3 regions of the Clostridium chauvoei genome follow, and region 1 is predicted to be linked to each of the others. Evidence: a T-box and tRNA genes for the amino acid it is inferred to sense, from the RefSeq annotation. Region 1 holds a T-box; the other regions hold tRNA genes.
What was found. The T-box of region 1 lies ahead of pheS (phenylalanine--tRNA ligase subunit alpha). A T-box ahead of a tRNA ligase gene usually reads a tRNA of that ligase, here a tRNA-Phe.
Positions count from the first base shown of each region.

Region 2: it has a tRNA-Phe gene. The T-box ahead of pheS (phenylalanine--tRNA ligase subunit alpha) is inferred to sense a tRNA for this amino acid. The anticodon was not compared.
Region 3: it has a tRNA-Phe gene. The T-box ahead of pheS (phenylalanine--tRNA ligase subunit alpha) is inferred to sense a tRNA for this amino acid. The anticodon was not compared.

Region 1 covers NZ_CP018624.1:976,485-979,766, forward strand. Annotated here, with positions in the region: gene BTM21_RS04550 (TrkH family potassium uptake protein) at 1-147, shown strand, start outside; gene BTM21_RS04555 (potassium channel family protein) at 160-828, shown strand; gene BTM21_RS04560 (TrmH family RNA methyltransferase) at 840-1,622, shown strand; T-box leader at 1,691-1,915, shown strand; gene pheS (phenylalanine--tRNA ligase subunit alpha) at 1,997-3,016, shown strand; gene pheT (phenylalanine--tRNA ligase subunit beta) at 3,032-3,282, shown strand, end outside.
Region 2 covers NZ_CP018624.1:2,695,437-2,698,718, reverse strand. Annotated here, with positions in the region: rRNA gene BTM21_RS12680 (23S ribosomal RNA) at 1-1,235, shown strand, start outside; rRNA gene rrf (5S ribosomal RNA) at 1,347-1,463, shown strand; tRNA gene BTM21_RS12670 (tRNA-Phe) at 1,469-1,544, shown strand; gene bcp (thioredoxin-dependent thiol peroxidase) at 1,642-2,100, opposite strand; gene BTM21_RS12660 (peptidylprolyl isomerase) at 2,329-3,075, shown strand; gene BTM21_RS12655 (HAD family hydrolase) at 3,165-3,282, opposite strand, start outside.
Region 3 covers NZ_CP018624.1:2,702,318-2,705,599, reverse strand. Annotated here, with positions in the region: gene BTM21_RS12715 (CPBP family intramembrane glutamic endopeptidase) at 1-510, shown strand, start outside; gene BTM21_RS12710 (hypothetical protein) at 693-1,124, opposite strand; gene BTM21_RS12705 (hypothetical protein) at 1,253-1,462, shown strand; tRNA gene BTM21_RS12700 (tRNA-Phe) at 1,558-1,633, shown strand; gene BTM21_RS12695 (hypothetical protein) at 1,930-2,139, shown strand; gene BTM21_RS12690 (uracil-DNA glycosylase) at 2,249-2,926, opposite strand.

The sequences.
Region 1 (3,282 bases):
CCAAATTTAAGTAACATAGGAAAGGTGTTAATTATGTTAATGATGTACTTTGGAAGAGTAGGTCCATTAACAGTAGCGCTAGCACTAACAAGAAAAAGAAAGAAAACTGGATATAAATATCCAGAAGGAAAGATTTTAATTGGTTAGGGGAGAAAAAATATGGCAAATAAACAATTTGTAGTATTAGGTTTAGGTAGATTTGGTCATTCAGTAGCTAAAACTTTATATGCTTTAGGTAATGATGTATTAGCGATAGATATGGATGAAGATTTAGTTCAAGAAATTTCAGATAGTGTAACTCATGCAGTTCAATTAGATGCAACTGATGAAAATGCTTTAAGATCTTTAGGAATTAGAAATTTTGATGTAGCAGTAGTAACAATAGGTTCAAACATTCAAGCTAGTGTAATGGCAACATTACTAGTAAAAGAATTAGGCGTTAAATATATAATAGCAAAAGGTCATAGTGATTTACACGCTAAAGTTTTATATAAAATAGGTGCAGATAGAGTTGTATTACCTGAAAAAGATATGGGGGTAAGAGTTGCACATAATCTAGTATCTGCAAGCATATTAGACTATATAGAACTTTCTCCAGATTATAGTATCATGGAAATACAAGCGTTAGATGAGTGGGATGGAAAAACTCTTGATGAGTTAAGACTTAGAAGTAAGTATGGAATAAATGTAATGGCTATAAAAAATGGTGATGAAATTAATTTAACACCATCTGCAGATGATAGAGTTAATGCTAAAGATGTAATAGTCGCTATTGGATCAGCTGAAGACTTAAGTAAATTAGAAGGCGTAATTGTTAAATTAAATTAACGAGGTGCAAATTGATTTATATAGAAAGTAAAGATAATGCTTTATTTAAAGCAACTAAGAAATTAAAAGAAAAGAAAAATAGAATTAAAGAAGGTAAATATATAATTGAAGGCTTTAGGTTAATAGAAGAAGCTTTTAAGGCAAATTTACAAGTTGAATATATTATTTTATCAGAAGATTCTAAAGAAAAGTTAAATGAATACTTAGAAGAATATATAGATAAAGATAGTAAAATATATGTTGTTAATAATAATTTAATAATGCAACTTACATCTACGGAACATCCACAAGGTGTTGTTGCAGTTGTAAAAAATAGAGAATTACCTCAAGAAATAAAGGGAGATTTCTATCTTTTATGTGACAAGGTTCAAGATCCAGGAAATCTAGGAACTATAATAAGAACAGCTCATGCTGCAGGAGTAGATGGAATAATATTAACTAAGGGCACCGTTGACATATATAATGACAAAACTATAAGATCAACAATGGGATCTATATTTTATGTGCCAATAGTATATGAGGATGAAGATTTAACATTTTTAAAAAAGCTAAAGGATAATGGATTTAAACTTGTAGCAACATCCTTAGAGGAATCTAAGGACTTCTTTAAGGAAGATTTAAAAGGAAAGATAATTTTATCTGTAGGAAATGAAGGAAATGGAATAAGTGATGAAATTTTTTCAAAAGCAGATAAAAAAGTTAAAATTCCTATGCCAGGTGGAGCAGAATCTTTAAACGTGGCAATTGCTACATCTATTATATTATTTGAAAAAGTTAGACAAAATCTACAATAGTTTATTATATAAAAAGTTTCTATTGAATTTAATTAGCTTTATTTGTATAATAAGTTGTAAATAAATATGTAAAGACAGTGAATGAGAGAGTAGATATAATAAATTTTTCAGGGAGAAATGGTCTTAGACTGAAAGCCATTTTAAAAGGAATTATATTGAAGTTCCCTCAGGAGTCCTAGCTATGAAATTATAGTAGTTGCTAGCGGTAGTACCGTTATTTAAATTAAGTTGGGTTTTAAATATTATAAATTTAAAACCAATTAGGGTGGTAACGCGGATACTCCGTCCCTTTATAGGGATGGAGTTTTTTTATACGCAAAATTAATTATTAAAACTGTTTTTAGTATTAATTAATAAATAAGGAGGACATAAAAATGCAAGAAAAACTAATAGCAATTAAAGAAGCTGCATTTAAAGAATTACAAGAAGTTAATAATAGTGCAGCACTTGAAGAAATTAGAGTTAAGTATTTAGGTAAAAAAGGAGAATTAACTACTATATTAAGAGGCATGGGAGCTTTATCAGCTGAAGAAAGACCAGTTGTAGGTAAGCTTGTAAATGTAGTTAAAAAAGAAGTAGAAGATAAAATTGAAGATACTTCAAGACAAATTAAAGAAAAGGAAAAGAATGCTAAGCTGGCATCAGAGGTAATAGATATATCTCTTCCAGGTAAGAAAAATGTTATAGGTAAAAGACATCCATTAGATTTAACACTAGAAAGTATGAAGAATATCTTTATATCAATGGGCTTTACAGTAGAAGAGGGGCCAGAAGTAGAGTTAGACCATTATAATTTTGAAGCTTTAAATATACCAAAGAATCATCCTGCAAGAAGTGAACAAGATACTTTTTACATAAATGATAGTTTAGTATTAAGAACTCAAACTTCACCAGTTCAAATAAGAGTTATGGAAGATCAAAAACCACCAATAAAGATGATAGCACCAGGTAAAGTATATAGATCAGATGCTGTTGATGCAACACACTCTCCAATTTTTTATCAAATGGAAGGTCTAGTTATAGACAAAGGAGTAACTTTTGCAGATCTTAAAGGAACTTTAGAATTATTTGCAAAGAAAATGTTTGGAGATAAAGTTAAAACTAAGTTTAGACCACATCATTTCCCATTTACAGAACCATCAGCAGAAATGGATGCTACATGTTTCGTATGTCAAGGTGAAGGATGTAGAGTATGCAAAGGTAGTGGATGGATAGAACTACTAGGATGCGGTATGGTTCATCCTCAAGTTTTAAGAAATTGTGGAATAGATCCTGAAGTGTACAGTGGATTTGCTTTTGGATTTGGTGTAGATAGAATGGTTATGCTTAAATATGGAATAGATGATATTAGATTATTATATGAAAGTGATATGAGATTCTTAAATCAATTTTAGTAGGAGGTAAAAGAGATGAAAGTACCATTTAATTGGTTAAAAGATTACGTAGAAGTAAATATAGATGCAAAAGAATTAGGAGATAAATTAACTTTATCAGGTTCAGCAGTAGAAGAGGTAATAATACAAGGAGATACAATAAAAAATGTTGTAACTTGTAAACTTGTAGAAATAACTCAACATCCAGATGCAGATAAGTTAAAGATATGTCAAGTTGATATAGGAGCTGAAGAGCCTATACAAATAGTTACAGCAGCAACTAATAT
Region 2 (3,282 bases), 1.2 Mb from region 1:
CCTAAGACCAGCGGAAGAATTGCAGTTAAGGAACTAGGCAAATTGACCCCGTAAGTTAGCGAGAAGGGGTGCCTACGAGAGTAGGCCGCAGAGAATAGGCCCAAGCAACTGTTTAGCAAAAACACAGGTCTCTGCTAAAGCGCAAGCTGATGTATAGGGGCTGACGCCTGCCCGGTGCTGGAAGGTTAAGGGGAACACTTAGCGCAAGCGAAGGTGTGAACTTAAGCCCCAGTAAACGGCGGCCGTAACTATAACGGTCCTAAGGTAGCGAAATTCCTTGTCAGGTAAGTTCTGACCCGCACGAATGGCGTAATGACTTGGGCACTGTCTCAACTGCAAATCCGGCGAAGTTGTAGTGCGAGTGAAGATGCTCGCTACCCGCGATTGGACGGAAAGACCCCGTAGAGCTTTACTGTAGCTTAGCATTGAATTCCGATATTGTCTGTACAGGATAGGTGGGAGACTGGGAAACTAGGGCGTCAGCCTTGGTGGAGTCATCCTTGGGATACCACCCTGACAGTATTGGGGTTCTAACCGGACGCCATGAATCTGGTGACGGGACATTGTTAGGTGGGCAGTTTGACTGGGGCGGTCGCCTCCTAAAAAGTAACGGAGGCGCCCAAAGGTTCCCTCAGAACGGTCGGAAATCGTTCGAAGAGTGCAAAGGCAGAAGGGAGCCTGACTGCGACACCCACAAGTGGAGCAGGGACGAAAGTCGGGCTTAGTGATCCGGTGGTACCTCGTGGGAGGGCCATCGCTCAACGGATAAAAGCTACCTCGGGGATAACAGGCTGATCTCCCCCAAGAGTCCACATCGACGGGGAGGTTTGGCACCTCGATGTCGGCTCGTCGCATCCTGGGGCTGTAGTAGGTCCCAAGGGTTGGGCTGTTCGCCCATTAAAGCGGCACGCGAGCTGGGTTCAGAACGTCGTGAGACAGTTCGGTCCCTATCCGTCGCGGGCGTAGGAAATTTGAGAGGAGCTGTCCTTAGTACGAGAGGACCGGGATGGACTGACCTCTGGTGCACCAGTTGTTCTGCCAAGAGCATGGCTGGGTAGCTAAGTCGGGAAGGGATAAACGCTGAAAGCATCTAAGCGTGAAGCCCCCCTCAAGATGAGATTTCCCATAGCATAAGCTAGTAAGACCCCTTGAAGAACACAAGGTTGATAGGTCAGAGGTGTAAGTGTGGTAACATATTTAGCTGACTGATACTAATAGGTCGAGGGCTTGACCAATAACGAAATGGCAAAAATTCATGTGCAATTTTCAGAGAATATCTGAAAAGGTAACTTAGCTATGCTAAGTGCTTTACACCAACCAAATCATAGATTTGGGGTGACAATGAATCTGGTGATGATGGCGTAGAGGAAACACTCCTTCCCATTCCGAACAGGAAAGTTAAGCTCTACAGCGTCGATGGTACTGCATGGGAGACTGTGTGGGAGAGTAGAACGTTGCCAGGTAATGTGGCTCGATAGCTCAGTCGGTAGAGCAGAGGACTGAAAATCCTCGTGTCCCTGGTTCGATTCCTGGTCGAGCCACCAGGAAACCAACTAATTTTAAATTAGTTGGTTTTTTTATTTTTATAAAAATAAAAAGAAGTAAGACTATAAAAATCCTACTTCCTTATAAAATATGTTCTTATAAACGTAATTCGTCAATTACAGCTTCTATATGTCCTTTAACCTTAACTTTTCTAAATTCTTTAATTAAAACGCCATCTTCATTAATTATGAAAGTACTTCTTTCAATTCCTAAGACTTTTTTTCCAAACATATTTTTTTCTTTAATTACATCATAAAGAGCACAAACAGTTTTTTCTTCATCACTTAATAAAATAAATGGTAAATTAAATTTTGTTATAAATTTATTATGAGAAGTTAAAGAATCTTTACTTATACCAATAACTATAGCGTTTAGATCATGTATTTCGTTTGTATGATCTCTAAAGTCACAAGCTTCGGTTGTACAACCAGGAGTATTGTCTTTTGGGTAGAAATATAATATTACCTTCTTACCTTTATAATGACTTAACTTATGTTCATTTCCGTCAGATCCCATAAGAGTGAAATCTGGTGCTAGTTTACCTACTTCTAACATTGTAAACCTCCTAATATTTTTATTTAATAACAAATTATAAATAAAATTCGTATTTAAGTAAACATTATTATTGTTTACTTTATTTTATTATAATACTATAGATAATTATTATCAATAAGAATAATTATAGGTAAATTTAAATTTTATTCTAAATATAATATACATTATTTCCAATTCTGATATAATAAAAAGTATCAACTATAATAAAAATAAAGGAGACTTTTATAAATGCAAGATAAGATTTTAGCAACAGTAGCTGGAAAAGATATTAAAACTTCAGACTTACAAAAATTAGTTATGAGATATCCAGAAGAAAAAAGAGGATATTTCCAAACAGAGCAAGCAATGAAGCAATTATTAGAACAAGTTATAGCTTTTGAATTAATGGCACAATTAGGTGAAGAATTAAAGCTAAATACTACTGAAGAATATAAAGCTAATGTAGCTCAAGCTGAAAAAGATATATTAACTCAAATAACAATGAATAAGGTATTATCAGAAATAACTGTTACTGATAAAGAAGCTTTAGATTTTTATAACGAAAATAAAAATATGTTTGTAGAACAACCTACAGTATCAGCTAAACATATATTAGTTGATTCAAAGGAAACTTGTGACCAAATCAAGAAAGAAATTGAAGCTGGAGAACTTACTTTTGAAGAAGCAGCTAATAAGTATTCAAGTTGCCCATCTAAAGAACAAGGTGGTAGCTTAGGTGCATTTGGTAGAGGAATGATGGTTCCAGAATTTGAAGAAGCAGCATTCAATTTAGAAATTGGCGTTGTAAGTGAACCAGTACAAACACAATTCGGATATCATTTAATCAAGGTTGAAGGAAAATCAGAAGAAAAGTCAGTGGAATTTGAAAATGTAAAAGATCAAATAGTAAATAACTTAATTCAAGAAAGACAACAAAGAAAGTATTTAGATGTTGTTAAGGAATTAGAAGGCAAATATGGAGTTACTAGAAAATAGTAATATATAATAGAAGTTTTATTTACTTAATATAAATATTATAATTTAAAGCTAAAAACCCTCTTAGTTTTCTACTAAGAGGGTTTTTACTATAATAGTTCAGTATAATCATATATATATTTATCAGCTAAGCTAATAAGGTCTTCTTTTTGGTTTTCTGATGATTTATCATATATTGCAACTACTTTCATTCCAGCTAATTTAGCT
Region 3 (3,282 bases), 1.1 Mb from region 1:
TCTACACCATATTTAATTATGTTATCATTAGTTGCATTGTTACCTGCCATTACAGAAGAAGTTACAATAAGAGGGATAGTCTTATCAGGATATGAACATAAAAATAAATATCTAGCTGCAATGATAACAGGATTATTTTTTGGAATTTTACATTTAGATCCACAACAATTTTTATATGCAACAGTATTAGGATTTATTTTAGCTTTAGTAGTAAGAATAACTAATAGTATATTTGCAGAATCAATTATACATTTTATAATTAATGGAACTTCTGTAACTATGTCTAAATTGATAAATACTATTCCACAATCAACAGAGATAATGAATGGAACAATGGATTTATCATTAAGAAGTTTACCATTTAATGATAAGTTAATTATGTTTGTAGTATATGGAGTGATAGCAATAATATTTTCAACTTTTGTATATCTAATATTAAAGAAGTTAGAAGAACTTAATATTAATAGAGGGATATTAAAAGAAGAAATAAAGTCAGATGTGATAAGATAAGAAAATATATTTAATATACCATTTTTCTTAATAATAGTAGTATATATAATTTTTATGCTTATAAGTATCTTATAGAATTTAATATGCAATTAATATGAAAAAGGAACTGTAGTAAATATAGAGAAATTTTATTTACTACAGTTCCTTAATTATAAATTAAGTATAATTAATTAAAGTATAAGTTAATTGCTTTTAGTTAAATTTGTTGAATCACTATATAGTATAGAAAAATCCTTAGAGTTTAACCACCCTCTACAGTTAATATCCGTATCTATAGGTAAATTAACATAATACCAAGTTTCAGAATTTAATTCAGCAGTATCTAAAAGTTGAACTTCCATTCTAATTGAAATGTTCTTTAAAATAGGTGAAGAAGTAGTAGGTGCTAAATAAAGATTAGTATTGATATTAGTTATACCTACCTTTGAATTTGGGCTAGAAAACTTAATAGTAGGAGTTTTTTCTATTCTATTAATAGATCGAGTTTTTACAGTATTTCTTTTTTTAGAAGCTATCATCAGTTGTTTTCTAGTTAAAGCTAGTTTGTAGTCATAATAAAAATACATAGCAATTATGCCTAATATTAAAATTATGAAGATAAAATATTTCACCATACAACTCCGTAAAAATTAATATACCTTATATTATATTAAACATTCTTATGGAAATTACATATATAATAGTATTATAGAAAGTTTTCAACATAAAAATATTAATTAAAGACATTTTATAGGAGTGCGATATGGTAGATCTTTTTAGTTTAGGGCCAGATCAATTAATAGTAGTAGCTGCCTTTATTGCAGCTGACATAGCGCAGGGACTAACTAGTGAACAACAAGAAATAGTTGCATGGTTATTTGAAGCTATTGGACAAAATTTATCTGTTTTTGGAGCTGTTGAGGCATTAAGACAAAGTAATACTCAAGATGATGATAGCGGAATAATAAAGTAGTAGAAATTTTTTTATATTAGATATAATAAATTAAAACTAATTTCAACAAAATGTTTGACTTTTAGTTAAAATTTATGTAAAATAAATATTGTTAAGGCTCGATAGCTCAGTCGGTAGAGCAGAGGACTGAAAATCCTCGTGTCCCTGGTTCGATTCCTGGTCGAGCCACCAGGAAACCAACTAATTTTAAATTAGTTGGTTTTTTTTTGTTACTTAATAATAATTAATAACAGAGTTCATACATATATTAAGATTAACTTAACATAATATAAGCGACATAATAAGATTTTTAAAAATATATTAAAAAGTAAAAAATAACTCTTTACAAGGTTAATAAAAAGGTGTAGTCTAGAAGTATAGAAAATATATTAATTTAGTCATTTTTAAGAATTGTTTAAGAAATAATTAAGAAGTTTTATTTATTATATAAAGTATAAGTATTAAATTTATTAGGGGCGTGGTTAATTATGTTAGAAAAGATAAGTTTATCAGATGAAGAATATGATTATCTAGCTAAAGGGATAGCTATTGGTGTGGGAATTGGGATTTTTGTAGGAGTTCTAATGGGTGATGTTATTTTAGGATTTTCAGCTGGTGGAGTACTAGGGATTTTAGGAGCTGGAATACACTTTTTAGTAAAGAAAGCTAAAAAGGGACATAAAAAAGAACTAATATAATTATTTAAGTATAAAAGCGTTCAATAATTTAAATATAAAAAGGTATGCATTATAAAGATGAACTATCTAATTGATAAGGTAAAGTTCAAGGTGCATACCTTTTATTTATTTAAACATTATCTATTTGCCAATCTATAGGTTCTTTTCCTATATCCTTTAAAATTTCATTTGTTTTAGAAAAATGCTTATTTCCAAAGAAGCCTCTTGAGGCTGATAATGGACTTGGGTGTGGAGAAGTAAGTATGTAATGAATTTTATTAGTTATTAATGAGGATTTTTTAATCGCAGGATTTCCCCAAAGTATAAAAACTATAGGAGTATCTTTTTCATTAAGTAAACTTATAATTTTATCAGTGAAAATCTCCCAACCCATATTTTTATGAGAATTAGCCTCATGATCTCTTACAGTTAATACCGTATTTAATAGTAATATACCTTGATCAGCCCATTTCTTTAAATATCCATTGTTAGGTATATAGCACCCTAAATCAGAATGAAGCTCTTTATAAATATTTAATAAAGAAGGGGGAATCCTGACTCCTTTATTAACGGAAAAGCTAAGTCCGTGAGCTTGATTTGGACCATGATAAGGATCTTGGCCAATAATAACTACCTTAACATCTTTATAAGGAGTAAATTTTAAAGCATTAAATATATCATACATAGTAGGATATATAGTTTTTGTATTATATTCAGAAATTAGGAACTTTCTTAAATTTTGATAATAATCCTTTTGAAATTCAGGCTCTAATAGTTCTTGCCAGTCATTATCTAAAATTTTCTTCATATTCTCACCTCGAAATAATTATAACATAACCATAAATAAAGTATTTCTAATAAGCATAATAATATACTAATTGAATATTTAGAGTATATTATTAGTATAAAATAGTAAAATTATCCTATAATTGCATAAAAACAGGCAGAAACGTAACCACGAATATCAGTAATAGTAATATTAATGTATTTTAAGTAAACAATAGAATTTTTATGTTAATTATGAATAAAACAGGAATTATAAGATATAATAATAAAAGAATATGATAATATAAAATACGTTGTTAGCGCAAAACACAACACGGAATAAGGTGTTGACAGTATTTGCGACTGATGATAAGATAAACGAGTCACTTTTGAGAAATC